4 regions of the Nocardia sp. NPDC051832 genome follow, and region 1 is predicted to be linked to each of the others. Evidence: riboswitches for the same ligand, from Rfam matches in the RefSeq annotation. Region 1 holds a riboswitch; each other region holds the start of a gene.

Region 1 (3,853 bases):
CCACTCGCAGGCCTGCGGCGCGTAGTACGTCGGCCAACCAGTGCGGATCACTCACGCTTAACCTCCTTCACTGCGATCCCAGATTTTCTGGGGCGCACTGAATTCGATGCCGCAACGCGCCTGGCGTTCCCGGAGGCGAATTCTGGAGATCCCTGTACGATGTCTCCGCTAGCTACCTGCTAGCGAATCTCGACCAGTTCCAGCCCTGCCAGGAGTCCGATTCGAGGTCGGCGCGAATCGCGGCGGCGATCTGGCTGCGCCGGGGTTCGGGCATGCGCTCGAGGGCGGACAGTGCGTCGGGGGACAGGCTGCTCAGATAGTCGAGATCGAGGTCCGTTTTCACCTCGCGGCCACCGGTTGTCTCGACGGTCTTGCCGGACAGCCAGCGCTCGATATTCTGTTCGGCGATAAGGCCTTCCGGGTTTACGCACGCCAGAAGCAACAGGGTCGAGGCGGCCGCGCCGACCGCGGCGCGCGGCACCCAGTGGCGGCGCAACCGCACCAGGCTGGCCAGTACCAGCAGGTAGACGAATCCGACCCAGAGCTCGAAAACCTCTACCAGCAAACGCAATACGGTGAATCCGTACGCCTGTTGATAAGTCCACATGCGGTGCAGTGCGGAGGCGACGATCACCAGGGTGAGCACGCTGACCGCCGAGATCAGGATTCGCAGCCAGCGCCGTGCGGCCGCGGATTCCTGTGCGGCCCAAGTCTGTACGGCCGCGATGACGGCGAGAGTGAGCATGCTGACGATGGACAGCTGCCAGAACCCGCTGCGCGCGTATTCCGCGTAGGTCAACCCGGACGTGCGCTGCACATACCCGTTCCCGCCGAAGAGCACCGCCAGCTGAGTGGCTACGAAGACCGTGAACAACACCGTCAGCGCGCCGAGCGGCAACGCCCACTCCAGCCGCGACCAGCGCCGCCGAATGATCCGCGCGGCAACGGAATGCGATTCTCCGGCCGGGAGCGGCGGGGCGGCCAAGAGGTACAGCGCACCGGCGACAGCGAGCGCCGCGACGGTGCCGACGAACACCCAGCGCGCCCCCGTAGCGCCGTCGAACTGCGGTGTCACGCTGTCGATGAGTCGCGCGAACACCGCGTCCGCCCCGGCCAGCAACGGAATGAACACCGCCAGCAACACGACGGTCACCAGCGCCGACCATCCCACCCGCTGCGCCGCGGAGGACTTGCGCGCCGGCAGCCGCTGGATCCCGTGGTACAGCCACGGCATCGACTCGAACGCCGACACCGGGACCGCGATCAGGTCGTACATCAGCCCATTCGCGGACCGCCGCACCACAGCCAGCGATACGGTCACCGCCGCACCCAGCGCGCACAGCACGAACAACCACTCCGCCGCGCGCACCGCGCCGACGGCCAGGAGTCCCACCGTGATCGCTGTCCACCACGCCACACCTGGCCAGCGCCGCGGCGACTTCTCGCCCGGCGATGTGTCTTCCGCTGTCGCACTCGGGGATTCATCCGGTGCCTCGGCGGGCGCGCGACGGGCCATGCGGTCGACGGTGTACACCGCGCCGATGCCTGCCACACCGGCCAGAACCCAGCCGAGCCCCGGCCGATCGAGCGGGACGAGCACCGCGGCCGCGATGCCCGCGAGCACGATCGCCAGGAGCGCACCACGTGGCATGGGCACACGCACCGACTTCGGTGGGAGGCGCTGTGGCGGTCGTATTACCGGGTTAGTGCGCTTCGGCTGGAACGGGCCGCCGACGGGCGCTGCGGCGATGCCTACGATCGGCGACGGGACGCTCCAGGGCGAAGGCGGGGTCTCGGCGGATGTCGCTGCCCTGTCGCCGTCGGTGTTGGGTTCCGGCGTCTGCGCCACCTCCGAGCCGCCATCCGCTGCGGGCGCAGGCGAGCTTGGCGTAGCTGAACTCTCTGTATCCAGCTGGTCGAGCGGGCTCGGTTCTGGTTCTGCCGCAGCGGGATCCGCTGCCTCGAGGCTCTCGGCTGCCGCCGCCCGGGGTGCGAGGCGTTGAATCGGCAGGACCGGTGGGCGTTTGCGCTTGGGGCGAAGTGGCGGCGCCGAGGCCGAACTATCAGCGGAGTCGGGCGAAGAGTCGGACATCGGTGCTCTCTGTTTGATCATGGATCCGGGTGCGGACAATGCTTTTGATCTAAGTCGGCACCCGTGGAGAATTTGTGACGTTGCCGCGCGGACCTGGTGGCAATCGGGCTCATCGCATCCTCGTTGCCGGTGCGGCGGTTCGGCCGCTGTAGGGTCGGTACCCGGCGTAGGGAACACCGGTGCGAATCCGGGGCTGTCCCGCAACTGTCACCGGGGAGCAATCCGCCGATTCATGGTCACGACCTGCCCAGGTTGGAAGGCCGGCGGAGGTGTGTCGATCCGGGAGCCAGGATACCTGCGCCGGAGGTATCGGGATCCACCCACGAGGATGGCAATGAACAACTACACATCGGATCGGCCTGGTCTCGGCCGCCGGAAGTTCCTGCTGGGCAGTGCGGGAGCGTTCGGCGCTGTCGTGCTGGGCGGAATGATGACGGGCTGCGGCTCCGAAAGCGGACCGGCGGGTGCGCCGCTGGGTCCACCGCGGACGGGCGGGCGCTTGCGCTCGGTGATCGCCGGACGGTCGGCGAGCGCGGACGTCCTGGACCCGCATCAGGCCGGCAGTTCGGCCGGCGGCGCCGTGTCCAAGAACGTGTGGGACAAGCTGGTTGCCTACAACAACGACCTGACGTTGCGGTACCGGCTGGCCCGGTCGCTGGAGCCGAACGCCGACGGCAGCGAGTGGCGCATCAACCTGCGCCCGGGCGTGGTGTTCAGTGACGGCACCCCGCTGACCGCGCGCGATGTGCTGTGGAGCTTCCAGCGGATGCTCGATCCGGCCAAGAAGTCCTCCGGAGATCTCTCGGTGGTCGACATGTCGCGCACCCGCGCCGACGGCGACCTCGGCGTGGTGGTGTCGATGAAATCACCGCTGGCGGACTTCGGTTCGGTGCTGGCGGGCTGGTACTGCTACATCGTCAAGGACGGCACCGGCGTCATCGACGGCTCGGCGCTGCCGGTGGGCACCGGACCGTTCGCGCTGGCGCGCTGGTCACCCGGCGACCGAACCCTGTTGCGGCGCAACGAGCGGTACTGGGACGGGGCGGTGCTGCTGGATGAGGTCGAGATCATCCAGATCGCCGAGACCGAAGCCCGGATGAACGCCTTCCTGTCCGGGGAAGCCGATGTCGCGCACGAGATCTCGTACTTGCAGGCGCGCACGCTGTCGAGCGATCCGAACACCACCGTGGTGGTTCCGCCCGCCGGTTTGATGGGCGCGTTCCAGATGCGGGTGGACACCGCGCCTTTCGATGATCCGCGGGTGCGGCAGGCGATGCGGCTGGCGGTGGATCGGCAGGCCATGGTCGACTCGGTGTATTACGGCTACGCCGAGGTCGGCAACGACATCTACGGCAAGGGCGCGCCGTTCTATCACGACACCCTGCCGCAGCGGTCCTACGATCCGCAGCGGGCGCGGGAACTGTTGCGCGAGGCCGGCAAAGAGAACCTGACGGTGACGCTGCCCACGGCCGACGGTATGCCGGGCATGCTCGAGGCGGCCACCTTGTACGCCGAGCACGCCAAGGCCGCCGGTATCACCATCAAGCTGGAATCGGTCCCGGCCGACACCTACTTCTCTCAGGTCAGCGGCAAGGCGGCGCTGTCCCACATCGGCTGGTGGAACTACAGTCTCGACTACTTCTACGGCCAGACGATGACCAGCGCGTCACCCAGCAACGGCACCGGCTGGCGGCGGCCCGGCTGGGACGCCACCTTCGCTCAGGCCCGCGCCGCCATGGATCCGCGGCGCCGCACCGAGCT
Region 2 (3,853 bases), on a different contig from region 1:
ATGCATGACATTGCCGTGCTGATCGGCCAGGATCTGCACCTCGATATGACGCGGATTCACCACCGCCTGCTCGAGGAAGACCGTCGGATCACCGAAAGCCGATTCCGCCTCGCGCGAGGCCGCCTCGATCGATTCGCGCAGCTGTTCGGGCGCGGCGACCCGGCGCATACCGCGCCCGCCACCGCCCGCGACGGCCTTCACGAAGATCGGGTACTCGAGCTGTTCGGAGGCGGTCAGCAGCTCATCGATGTCGGCCGACGGCGCGCTGGACTTCAGCACCGGCAGCCCGGCGGCCTTGGCCGCCTCGATGGCGGTGGCCTTGTTGCCCGCCATCTCCAGCACCTCGGCCGAGGGGCCGATGAAGGTGATGCCCTCGCGGGCGCACGCGGCGGCCAGGTCGGGGTTCTCGGAGAGGAAGCCGTAACCGGGATAGATCGCGTCGGCGCCGGCGGACTTGGCCGCGTCGATGATCGCGTCGATGGACAGGTAGGCCCGGACCGGGTGTCCCTGCTCACCGATCTGGTAGGACTCGGCAGCCTTCAGACGATGGACCGAATTGCGGTCCTCGTAGGGAAAGACGGCGACCGTCCCGATGCCCAGTTCGTAGGCCGCGCGGAAGGCGCGGATGGCGATTTCGCCGCGATTGGCAACCAAGACTTTCGAGAACATTGACCCAAGGTACCTGGCGCAGAGCACAGCTCCGACACGGATACGGGCTTCGCAGTCATCTTCACAACCGGGCCTAGCACGGTTGCGAAGTTGCGGAAATCGTGGCGTCACATTTCCGTGCCCGGTGTCCGGAATATTTGCGGCGCGGCTTATGCTGGACAACGCAGCTGGTTTCTCCAGTGCGCGACGAGTTGGAGCCCCGACGTCACGCATCGGAGTCGAGATCTTTCCGGTACACCGGGGATCGAGAGGGAACCCGGTGAGAATCCGGGACTGTCCCGCAGCGGTATGCAGGAACGACCGCCGTCAACCAAGCACTGGAGTGATCCGGGAAGCGACGGCCAGTAGGTGAGCCCCCCACCCCGGGGGTCGGCCAGAAGGCCCGTGCCCGCAAGTCCGAAGACCTGCCAGTTGTGCCGGATACGCCGTATCCGGCGGCCACCGCCTCGTGGAATGGGCGCGCGGACCACCAGTGCAGACATCTTCGGGCTCCCCTACGGCCCGTGCGATGTCTCCCGGTGCTGCCCGCCCGAATGGCGATGGTTCACGACCGACACAGCACTGGAGCACAATCGTGACTGTCAAATCTCCTTTCACCGCAACGGTTCTCGGGCTTCCGCGAGTGGGACCTCGTCGGGAACTCAAACGCGCCACCGAGTCCTACTGGGCCGGGCGTTTGGACGCCTCCGGCCTGCACGGGGTCGCAGCGGACCTGCGCCGCCGGCAGTACGCCGAATTGGCCGCCGCCGGAATCGATTCGGTGCCCGTGGGCACCTTCTCCTACTACGACCAGATGCTCGATACCGCGGTACTGCTCGGCGCGTTGCCGCCGCGGGTCGCCGGTCTCGCGGATCCGCTGGACCGGTACTTCGCCGCCGCGCGCGGTACCGACACCATCGAGCCGCTGGAAATGACCAAGTGGTTCGACACCAACTACCACTATCTGGTGCCCGAAATCGGTGCGGACACCGTGTTCTCGCTGCACCCGGAGAAACTGCTGAGCGAGCTGGCCGAGGCGATCGCGCTCGGCGTTCCGGCCCGGCCGGTGGTGATCGGGCCGCTCACCTTCCTGAAGCTGGCGAAGGCGACCGGCGGCGCGGTGCTGGATCGGCTCGACGAGCTGGTGCCGCTGTACCGGGAATTGCTGCGGCAGCTGGCCGCCGCGGGTGCGCAGTGGGTGCAGATCGACGAGCCGGTGCTGGTCACCGATCTCGATGACGCCGAAATCGAGCTGGTGCGAAGCACTTACAGCGCGCTGTCGGCCGGCGACGATCGCCCGGCGATCCTGGTCGCCACCTACTTCGGGCAGCCGCGGGCGGCGCTGAGCGCGCTGGCGGACACCGATATCGAGGGCGTCGCAGTCGATTTCACCGCCGCCGAGCCCGCCGAGGTGGTGGCGGTGCCCGCGCTGGCCGGCAAGCTGCTGGTCGCCGGTGTGGTCGACGGACGCAATGTCTGGCGCACCGACCTCGATCGGGCGCTGGCGTCGCTGGGCACCGTGCTCGGTTCCGCGGCGGCGGTCGCGGTGTCGACCTCCTGCTCGCTGCTGCACGTGCCCTACACCCTGGCCGTCGAAGCCGGCCTGGACGACCAGCTGCGGTCCTGGCTGGCCTTCGGCGCGGAGAAGGTCGCCGAGGTGCGGCTGCTCGCCACCGCGCTGCAATCGGGCACGGAGGCGGTCGCCGCCGAATTGGCCACGGTCCGTGCGGCGCTGGACACCCGGCGCAACGATCCGCGACTGGCCGACCCGCAGGTGCGGGCCCGGCTGGCGGCGCTCGACGCGGATGCCGACCGGCGCACACCGGCCGACGAACGCCGCGCGCTGCAAGCCGCGCACCTGGACCTGCCCAGCCTGCCGACCACCACGATCGGCTCCTACCCGCAGACCTCGGCGATCCGGGTGGCCCGCGCGCTGCTGCGCAAGGGCCAGATCGACCAGGCCGAGTACGTCCGCCGGATGCGCGCCGAAATCGCCGATGTCATCACGCTGCAGGAGAAGCTGGGCCTGGACGTCCTGGTGCACGGCGAGCCGGAACGCAACGACATGGTGCAGTACTTCGCCGAGCAGCTCGACGGTTTCGCCGCCACCGAACTGGGCTGGGTGCAGTCCTACGGCACCCGCTGCGTGCGCCCGCCGATCCTGTTCGGCGACGTGTCCCGGCGCGAGCCGATGACCGTCGACTGGATCACCTACGCGCAGTCGCTCACCGGCAAGCCGGTCAAGGGCATGCTCACCGGCCCGGTGACCATTCTGGCCTGGTCGTTCGTGCGCGACGATCAGCCGCTGGCCGACTCGGCCGCACAGGTCGCGCTGGCGATCCGCGACGAAACGGTGGACCTGGAGGCGGCGGGCATCCGCATCGTCCAGGTCGACGAGCCCGCCCTGCGCGAGCTGCTGCCGCTGCGCGCCGCCGATCAGCCCGGCTACCTGGACTGGTCGGTGCGGGCCTTCCGCCTGGCCACCTCCGGCGTGGCCGACACCACCCAGGTCCACACCCATCTCTGCTATTCGGAGTTCGGTGAGGTCATCGACGCGATCGCGGGCCTGGACGCCGACGTGACCTCGATCGAGGCCGCGCGCTCGCACATGGAGGTGCTCGACGACCTCAACGCGGCGGGCTTCGACCTGGGTGTCGGGCCGGGCGTGTACGACATCCACTCGCCGCGGGTGCCGAGCGTCGAGGAGATCACCGCCTCGCTGCGAGCGGCGCTGAAAGCCGTTCCCGCCGAGCGGCTCTGGGTGAATCCGGACTGCGGGCTCAAGACCCGCGGGCCGGTCGAGGTGGAAGCGTCGCTGCGCAATATGGTCGCGGCCGCGCACGCCGTTCGCTGATCCGGGCGACCGGCCGCAGGGCGCCTGCGGCCGGTCCGTTCCCGCGTTGCGGGCTTGATTATGACTGACTGGTCATTCATAATCAGAGGCATGCCGAAGATCGTGGACCGAGCCGCTCGCCAGGAGGAGATCCTGGACGCGGCGGCGAAAGTATTCGCGCGCAAGGGGTTCGCCGCGTCGCGCATCGAGGACGTGGCCGCCGAAGCCGGAATCGCCAAGGGCAGCGTGTACCTGTACTTCGAGAGCCGGAACGCACTGCTCACCGGGGTTTTCGACAGCTACGCCGCGAAGGCGGCGCAGGTGCTGACCGAGCTGGGCGCCGGTTCGCCGCTGGAACGGCTGAGCCGTCTG
Region 3 (3,853 bases), on a different contig from region 1:
GGGTGCGGACCCCACGAACCAGTACACCGCGGTCGGGTGGGCGATGGCGCAGAGCTTCCACAAGACCATGGCGGCGGCGAAATGCCCCACCCGCGAAGGACTCCGGGACGCGGTGCGCGCCCTCGACAATGTCGCCGTCGACCTGCTGCTGCCCGGTATCACCATGAAAACCGGCCCCGGCGACGCGTTCCCGATCGAAGCCATGCGGATCCAGCGGTTCGAGGGCGACCACTGGACGCTGACCGGCGACGTGATCAACACCAGTAAATAGTCCACCCCTGCGGTCGTGGCGCAGTCCGGCGTCACGACCAGCCTGAAATTCAACGATGAGGTTCTCGATGAAATTGCACAGATCAGTAGTGACCGCCGCGCTCGCGGCCGTGGCCCTCGGCGTCAGCGCCGGCGTCACCAACGCCGCGCCCGCGCCGGCTCAGCAGGAGGTGCACTACGAGGTGAGCCGCCAGGGTGACGCCGCGGTGCTGACCACCAGCGACGGCAAACTTTTGACTGTCGGTGATCAGCTCGTCGTGACCGACGCGCAGGACACTCCCGTCGCCGCCGTCCCGCTGACCTACCGCATCGACGCCATGGCGTACCCGATCGCCGCCCGGATCGAGGGCAACACAGCGTTTCTCACCCCGTCCCGGGAAGGCGGCATCCCGGTCGCGGCGGTGCAACCGGCCGACGTGGTCAGCACCGATCAGGCGTTGCACACGGTCGCGGAATCGTTCACCCCGCGCGATCAGGGCGCGCTCGGAGTATTGGCTCAGCGCTTGACCATCGGCGGTTCGATCAGCGCGATCGTCGGCGCTGTGCTCGGTGGCGGCATCGGCTGCTTGGTCGGCGGCGCGGCGGGCGCGACCATCGCCAGCCCCGTCATCGCCCTGCTGCTGCCCTGGGTGGGCGCGACGATCGCCGGTTGCGTCCTCGGCGCGGCCACGCTCGGCGCGGTCGGTGCGATGGTCGGCCTGCTCACCGTCGGCGGACCACTCGCGCTGTTCTCGGCCTACCAGTACTTCTCCACCATCCTGGCCCCGTGCCCGCCGGAACTCCCGGCCTGCAAGGACCCGATGGTGCCCGCACCGCCGAAGTAGCCCCGCCCAGGCTGACGCGCCGGACCGTTCCGCACGGTCCGGCGCGTGCTCGTGTGCCACGGACGCCGGGAGGTGACAAACGTCCAAGCCGCGGCGCGCGGGACGGGTCAGGATGGGGCCATGCATATCGAGAAGATCACACCGAAGCTGGTCGTGGCAGACGCTGACGAGGCGATTCGCTTCTACTGCAAGGTTTTCGGCGCTGTGCCGGGGGAGCGGCACGACGGGGACGGGCGCGTGGTGTTCGCGGAGCTCGAGCTGCCCGGCGGCGTGCTGTTGCAGCTCAAGGACGCCGACACGGTCGACCGGGGCGGGGCCGGAATGCTGCTGAGCGTGATCGTCGACGACCCCGACGGGCTGGCCGAGCAGATGGCCGCGGCCGGCGGCGAGATCGTGTTCGAGGTGGCGGATCAGCCCTACGGAATCCGGCAGGGCCGGGTGCGAGACCCGTTCGGGCACGAGTGGATCGTGGGTGCGCCGCTGATCACCGGCTGAACGGCCGGTGGCCGCGTGCTGCTAGGTTCACTCCCGCAGGGAACACCGGTGCGAATCCGGGGCTGTCCCGCAACTGTGACCGAGGAGCAGACCTTCACTGATGGCCACGACCTTCCTGGGTTGGAAGGCCGAAGGCGAGCGTTGATCCGGGAGCCAGGATACCTGCGCCGTTTCAGGACCGAGCTTCACGAGGATGACGATGCGAGTGCTTACGCGCCGCCGGCCCAGCGCCGCGCGGCTATCCGACCATGCGCCCGGGACCGGGCGACAGCGCCGTTCCCGGGCCGCTGCCGCCCTGGCGGGACTGCTCGCGGTCGCCCTGGTATTCACCGGTTGCGCGGGCGAGAACGACGGCGGCGCGGCGTCTTCCGCGCGCGCCTTGCGCGCCGCCGGTGACGGCACCCTGACGATCTACAACTCCTACAAGATCGCCGGTCTGGACCCGATCGGCACCGGCACGAACTGGCTCTTCGACTGGGGCGTGGCGGAGAATCTGCTCCAGATCACCGAAACCGGCGAGGTCGCGCCGTGGCTGGCGGAGTCCGTCGTCCGCGACGGGGACACCCGCTGGGTCGCGACGCTGCGCAAGGGCGTCACCTTCCAGAACGGCAAGCCGGTCGACGCCCCGGCGGTGGCCGCGGCGCTGAGCCGGCAGATCGCCCGATCCGCCGCGGCCCGGGTGTATCTCGACCAGGCGACGACGGTGACCGCCGACGGCGAGAAGGTCGTGATCACGACGCCGGCGCCGAACGCGATGGTGCCCGCCGCGCTCGCGGCGCGGGACAACTCCTTACAGATCTACGACGTCGCCGCGATGGACGCCGCGGGCGGCGACTCGGCCAAGATCGTGGGCGCCGGTGCGTATTCGGGCCCGTACGCGATCACCGCGTGGACGCCGGACAACCTCGTGCTCGCCCCCTACCAGAAGCACTGGGAGGGAACGCCGCCGCTGAAGGGGATCACCGTGCGAGTCGTGCCCGACGAGCAGGCCCGCCTGGCAGGTGTGCGCAGCGGCGAGGCCGATATGGCGTTCTACCCGTCGACGTCGGCCAAGCTGGAACTGAAGGGGGACAAGGACATGCATGTGCTGTCCTCGGAACTCGCGTTGCAGTCGCTGCTGGTGGAGATGAACCTGAAAGCCGGAATCTTCACCGATACCGCTGTGCGCAAGGCGTTCACCGCGGCGATCGACTACCGGGGCATCGCCGCCGACGTCGGCAATGGCCAGTTCGCGGCGGCCACCGGCCTGTACCCGCCCACCATGTCGTTCGCGGTGGACAGTCAGGTGCACGACCTGAACGAGGCGAAACGTCTGCTCGACACCGCGGGCTGGGTGCCGGGCGGGGACGGCATCCGGTCCAAGGACGGCCGGCGGCTGGTGGTGCGCTTCGTGACCCAGGCTCAGGGCCCGGAGACCAACGATGTCGCGATCGCGATGCAGGACCAGGTCGCGCGCGCCGGTTTCGAGCTGCGCATCGACAACGCCGAGGACTCCGCCGCGGTGAAGAAGGATCCGGGCGCGTGGGAATCGTCGGTGGCGCTGAGTGGTTCGCTCTCGGGCACCGCCGACCCGATCCAGCCGTACCTGGTGCGCTGGACCACCGGTGGTTCCTCGAACGCGCAGGGCGTGGCGAACCCGGAGATCGACGCGATCGGCGCACAGTTGCGCGGCGAGTTCGATACCGCGCGCCGCGACGCGCTGCTCGAGCGGGCGCAGCAGATCCTGGTGCGGGAGCAGGCCTATGTGGTCGCGGGCACCTTCAAGTACTTCACCGTGGTGACGGGTCCGGAGTGGGCCGACTACCGGGTGTCGAGCGTGCGCAGGCACCTCACCAGCCAGACCGGCAAATAGCGCGGCGATGCGAGTATTCGTCCTGGCGCGCCGCCGGGTCGTCGAAGCACTGCTGACCTTGCTCGGCGCCAGCGTGCTGATCTGGGCCCTGATGCCGTTGGCTCCGGGCGACCCCGCGCGCATGATCCTTGTCGCACAGGGTGTTCCGGAGCCACCGCCCGAGCAGATCAGCGCGCTGGAGCAGACGCTGCACCTGGACCAGCCGGTGCCCGTGCAGTACGCGCACTGGGTGTGGGGTGTGCTGCGCGGCGATCTGGGGCTGTCGTTCGTGTCGGGGCGGCCGGTGTCGGGCGAGTTCGCCGACCGGCTGCCCGCGACGCTGACCTTGGCGGTCACCTCGCTGGTGCTCGCGCTGGCCCTGTCGGTCGCGCTCGGGGTGCTCGCGGCCCGGTATCCCCGGCGCTGGCCCGAT
Region 4 (3,853 bases), on a different contig from region 1:
TTCGACATCTGGTTCGCCGCGCCCGGCTCGGTGCTGATGAAGCCCGAGGTGAACGTGCCGTTCTTCTTCGAAACCGAGGTCGAGGGTAAACGCAGCCCGCATTACGGCCGCTTCCTACGGTTACAACCGGAACGCCTCGTCGAATTGACCTGGGTCACCGGGGCGGGCGGTACCGAGGGCGCCGAAACCGTGGTCAGCATCGAGTTCGTGCACCAGCCGCGCGGTATCCGGCTTCGCTTGCGGCACTCCGGATTTCCGAACGAGGCGGCGCGCGATCGGCACCTGACGGCGTGGCCGCTGGTGCTGGAACAGCTCGACCGCCGTACCGCTCCGTGAGCTCAGCGCCCGGAGTAGGTTCGTTGCCGACAGATCGAATCATCTGAAAGGACCGTGATGCCAACACGTACCGCGCGCACCGCTTGGACCGGCGGACTGCAGGACGGCTCGGGGCAGGTCGACCTGGCCAGCTCCGGCGTCGGCAAGTTCGACGTGTCGTTCCCGAAGCGTTCGGCGGACAACGCCGACGGCACGACCAGCCCGGAAGAGCTCATCGCCGCCGCGCACTCGTCGTGCTTCGCGATGGCGCTCTCGGCGCAGATCGCCAACGCGGGCGGGACGCCGGAGAGCCTGGACGTGACCGCCGATGTCACCCTGGGCCCGGACCCGGCCGGCGGCTTCCGGATCACCGCCATCAAGCTGACGGTGCGCGGCCGGGTGTCGGGTCTGGACGCCGACGGGTTCGCCGCCGCCGCTGCCGCCGCCAAGGCCGGCTGCCCGGTGAGCAAGGCCCTGGCGGGCGTGGACACCATCTCGCTCGACGCGGCCCTCGCGTAAACCACACCGCCGCTTGGTTCTTCGCGTCCCGGCCCGATCCGGTACGCGAGGAGCCATGCGGCCGGTTCAGGCGCGGAAGTAGGGGCGGGCGGTGCGGTGGTACATCGCGGGGATCGCGATGAGGACCGCCGCCACGTGGATGGCGCGGAGGATCGCGATACCGACGCCGCTGGCGGTGATCCCGTCGAACAGGTCGGCGAAGTCGTCGGCGGACAGCACGGCGCGAATCGGCTCGATCAGCAGCGAGGCGAGGCCGAGGACGCCGATGCCGAAGGTCAGCGCGATACGGGCCCAGCGGTCGCCGTGCGTCATCCGGATGGCCACGGCCAGCACCACCAGGTAGATCGTGGCGCGCAGGGCGAGGCCGGTCGCGAGCCCGCCCAGATCGGTGTCCGAGCGCTCCAGCAGCAGCGCGGCTTGTGCGAGCGCTTCGGCGACGCCGGCGAGCAGCGCGGCGACGAGCGCCCCGAACGCCAGCGAGACCGCGCGGGGCGCCCGCGCGGGTTCCCGGATCGGTGCGAGCGAAAGGTTTTCGGGCCAAACGGAAAAGGCAGTGCCGGTCATGAGACCGACACTGCCCGTGGTGTTCTGGTTCCGGATCAGCCTGCGGTAGCGGCCGGTTCCCGTACCTGGGTATTACCGCGCGCCGCGAATTCGGTCAGTGCGGCGAAGCCGAGGCCGAGCGCTGCCCACAGGGTCGCGGTCTGGGTCAGCGAAGCCACCCGGAATTGCCACAGCAGACTCGGCGGGAAGTCCGCTTTCACCTCGTCCACACCGGGCAGCAGCACGTAGCCGAGCGTGGTGAGCAGCACGAACGCCGCGACACCGGCGATCAGGCGCAGGGTGTCGGGCTGGGCCGAAAGGAGCTTGTACACATAGGTACCGGCCCCGACCGCCGCCAATCCGAGCAGCACCGCGGCCACCCAGAGCAGGGTGCGGTTGTTGATCGTGTCCGGGTCACCCACCGCCGGCGGGTTCGCGGGGTACTTGAAGAACGGCACCGCGACGATGGCCAGCCAACCGCCGACCGCCAGCGCGAGCGCCAGCCGGGGACCGGTCGTCGAGCTGTAGCGCCGTGCGACATTCGCGACACTCGCGAAAATGGCGCCGAGCGCGAGCCCGGCGAGGCCGAGCGCCAGGAACTGGCCGCCCTTCTGACCATCGCGGCTGACCAGGGGTTCTTCCTCGTCACCGTGTGAATGGCCACCGGCCTCGCCCGGCGCCTCGGCGGCAGCGGCGGCTTCCTCGATAGCGATCGCGGCGTCGATCTTGGGTTCGCCGACGAAGTAGCCCACCGTGGCGGCCAGCAGACCGGCGATCAAACCGGCCAGCAGGCCACGAAGCAGCAGGGTTTTGAAGTTCTCGCTCAGTGGCACGGAAGCCCCAGCAGATGACGTCCGTCGTGCATCAGCTCATGCATGAACATCCCGCTGCGCGAGATGGCTCCCTGATCGAAACCGACCAGGTAGAGCGTGAGCAGTGCGAGCAGGACGACACCCACCGTGACGAGCACGGTTGCCAGCGAATCGGTTGCCCGGCTGGGGGTATGCGCGATAGCCATACGAGTTCCTCCTAGGGATACGCGTCCCCATCGAGTGTTCCGTGCGATGGGTGCCGGCGTCTGGCTTTCCGGCACCTCGGAGAACTCGGTGCGTGGATCACAGTGGCGCGACCGCTCCGGTTTCACACCGGAATTACCGCATCACCCTCGCGTCTGTCCCTCGAACTGTGACAGCCCGAGGCAGGTGCCGTCAACCGGCGTATCCGACATCTGGGAACGCGCTCAGGATTTGGGGGAAACGTCCATGACCACCTCGAACTCCAGCAGCGCGGCGCCGGTCGACACCGGCTTCTTGTCGCCGCTGCCCGCATGCGCGGCGCGCGCCGGGCCGTCCCGCCAGGCCGCGAAGGACTCCTCGGAATCCCACTGGGTGACAACGAAATACCGGTTGTCCCCGGAGACGGGACGCAGCAGCTGGAAGCCGAGGAACCCGGGCGACCCCTCCACCGCGTGCGCGCGATGGGCGAACCGCTTCTCCAATTCGGGGCCCGCGCCCTCCGGAACCTCGATCGCGTTGATCTTCACGACAGCCATGGCCCGAGTCTAAGCCCGGTCGGCGTCAGGACGCCGCCACGCGCAAATGCGGCAGAATGCGGGGTCGGCGTCAGGACGCCTCCAAGGGTTTATGCGGCAGAATGCGGCTGGTGTTGTATGACGAGGGCGGGGCCGGGGTGCCGATTCTGCTGCTGCATGGGTTGATGGGTAGTGCGCGGACGTGGGGGGACCATCTGGATTGGTTGCGCGGGTATGGGCACGTTTACACCTTCGACGCGGCTGGGCACGGTCGGCCGACGCCGGCGGAGCTGACTACCGAAGCTTTCGTAACCGATCTGACGGCGGCGACGGCGAGCATTGCCGAGCCGATGGTGGTAGTCGGGCATTCGATGGGCGGGCTGCACGGGTGGGTGTTCGCCGCGCAACATCCCGAGCGGGTGCGCGCGCTGGTGGTCGAGGACATCGCTCCCGATTTCCAGGGCCGTACCGCGGCGGATTGGGCCGCCATGATCGAGGCTTGGCCGCAGCCGTTCCCGGATGCCGACGCCATGCTCGACTTCTTCGGGCCGGTCGCGGGCCGGTATTTCTTGAACTCCTTCGAGCACGGGCCCGACGGCTACCGATTACACGGCTCGGTCAGCACTTTCCGCGATATCTCCGAAGAGTGGGGCACTCGGGACTTCTGGACCGAATGGCGCTCGGTACGGGCTCCGGTGCTGCTGCTGGAAGGTGAATTCACCATCACTCCGCCAGGACAGATGCGCGAAATGGCGGACACCAATCCGAACGCCAGCTACACCTTGGTCCCGGACGCCGGGCACCTGGTCCACGACGACCAGCCCGAGGTCTACCGCGCCGAAGTCGAGGCATTCCTCAACCGCGTCCTCTGACCTCGGCGTTCGGCCGGGACCAGGCGGATCAGGAAACCGGGCCGCCTTCCCCGGCCAGCGCGAACAACCCATC

What was found. A riboswitch is a leader RNA that binds a small molecule or an ion and turns the genes downstream of it on or off. The one in region 1 is predicted to bind cobalamin.
Region 2: it holds a riboswitch for cobalamin, as region 1 does, so the genes downstream of both, metE (5-methyltetrahydropteroyltriglutamate--homocysteine S-methyltransferase) here and AB0M14_RS25475 (ABC transporter substrate-binding protein) in region 1, are expected to answer to the same signal.
Region 3: it holds a riboswitch for cobalamin, as region 1 does, so the genes downstream of both, AB0M14_RS31195 (ABC transporter substrate-binding protein) here and AB0M14_RS25475 (ABC transporter substrate-binding protein) in region 1, are expected to answer to the same signal.
Region 4: it holds a riboswitch for cobalamin, as region 1 does, so the genes downstream of both, AB0M14_RS03795 (CbtB-domain containing protein) here and AB0M14_RS25475 (ABC transporter substrate-binding protein) in region 1, are expected to answer to the same signal.

What each region holds. Positions count from the first base shown of each region.
Region 1 is NZ_JBFAYL010000003.1:1,666,151-1,670,003, forward strand. Features, by position in the region: gene AB0M14_RS25465 (N-acetylmuramoyl-L-alanine amidase) at 1-55, opposite strand, end outside; gene AB0M14_RS25470 (DUF4173 domain-containing protein) at 173-1,651, opposite strand; cobalamin riboswitch at 2,222-2,410, shown strand; gene AB0M14_RS25475 (ABC transporter substrate-binding protein) at 2,427-3,853, shown strand, end outside.
Region 2 is NZ_JBFAYL010000002.1:296,572-300,424, reverse strand. Features, by position in the region: gene AB0M14_RS11135 (pyruvate carboxylase) at 1-669, opposite strand, end outside; cobalamin riboswitch at 883-1,096, shown strand; gene metE (5-methyltetrahydropteroyltriglutamate--homocysteine S-methyltransferase) at 1,244-3,502, shown strand; gene AB0M14_RS11125 (TetR/AcrR family transcriptional regulator) at 3,593-3,853, shown strand, end outside.
Region 3 is NZ_JBFAYL010000005.1:372,170-376,022, forward strand. Features, by position in the region: gene AB0M14_RS31180 (ABC transporter substrate-binding protein) at 1-271, shown strand, start outside; gene AB0M14_RS31185 (hypothetical protein) at 339-1,094, shown strand; gene AB0M14_RS31190 (VOC family protein) at 1,215-1,589, shown strand; cobalamin riboswitch at 1,586-1,774, shown strand; gene AB0M14_RS31195 (ABC transporter substrate-binding protein) at 1,789-3,441, shown strand; gene AB0M14_RS31200 (ABC transporter permease) at 3,449-3,853, shown strand, end outside.
Region 4 is NZ_JBFAYL010000001.1:887,043-890,895, reverse strand. Features, by position in the region: gene AB0M14_RS03815 (SRPBCC domain-containing protein) at 1-336, shown strand, start outside; gene AB0M14_RS03810 (OsmC family peroxiredoxin) at 394-834, shown strand; gene AB0M14_RS03805 (hypothetical protein) at 901-1,398, opposite strand; gene AB0M14_RS03800 (CbtA family protein) at 1,434-2,210, opposite strand; gene AB0M14_RS03795 (CbtB-domain containing protein) at 2,201-2,395, opposite strand; cobalamin riboswitch at 2,429-2,586, opposite strand; gene AB0M14_RS03790 (antibiotic biosynthesis monooxygenase) at 2,618-2,929, opposite strand; gene AB0M14_RS03785 (alpha/beta hydrolase) at 3,040-3,780, shown strand; gene AB0M14_RS03780 (A/G-specific adenine glycosylase) at 3,809-3,853, opposite strand, start outside.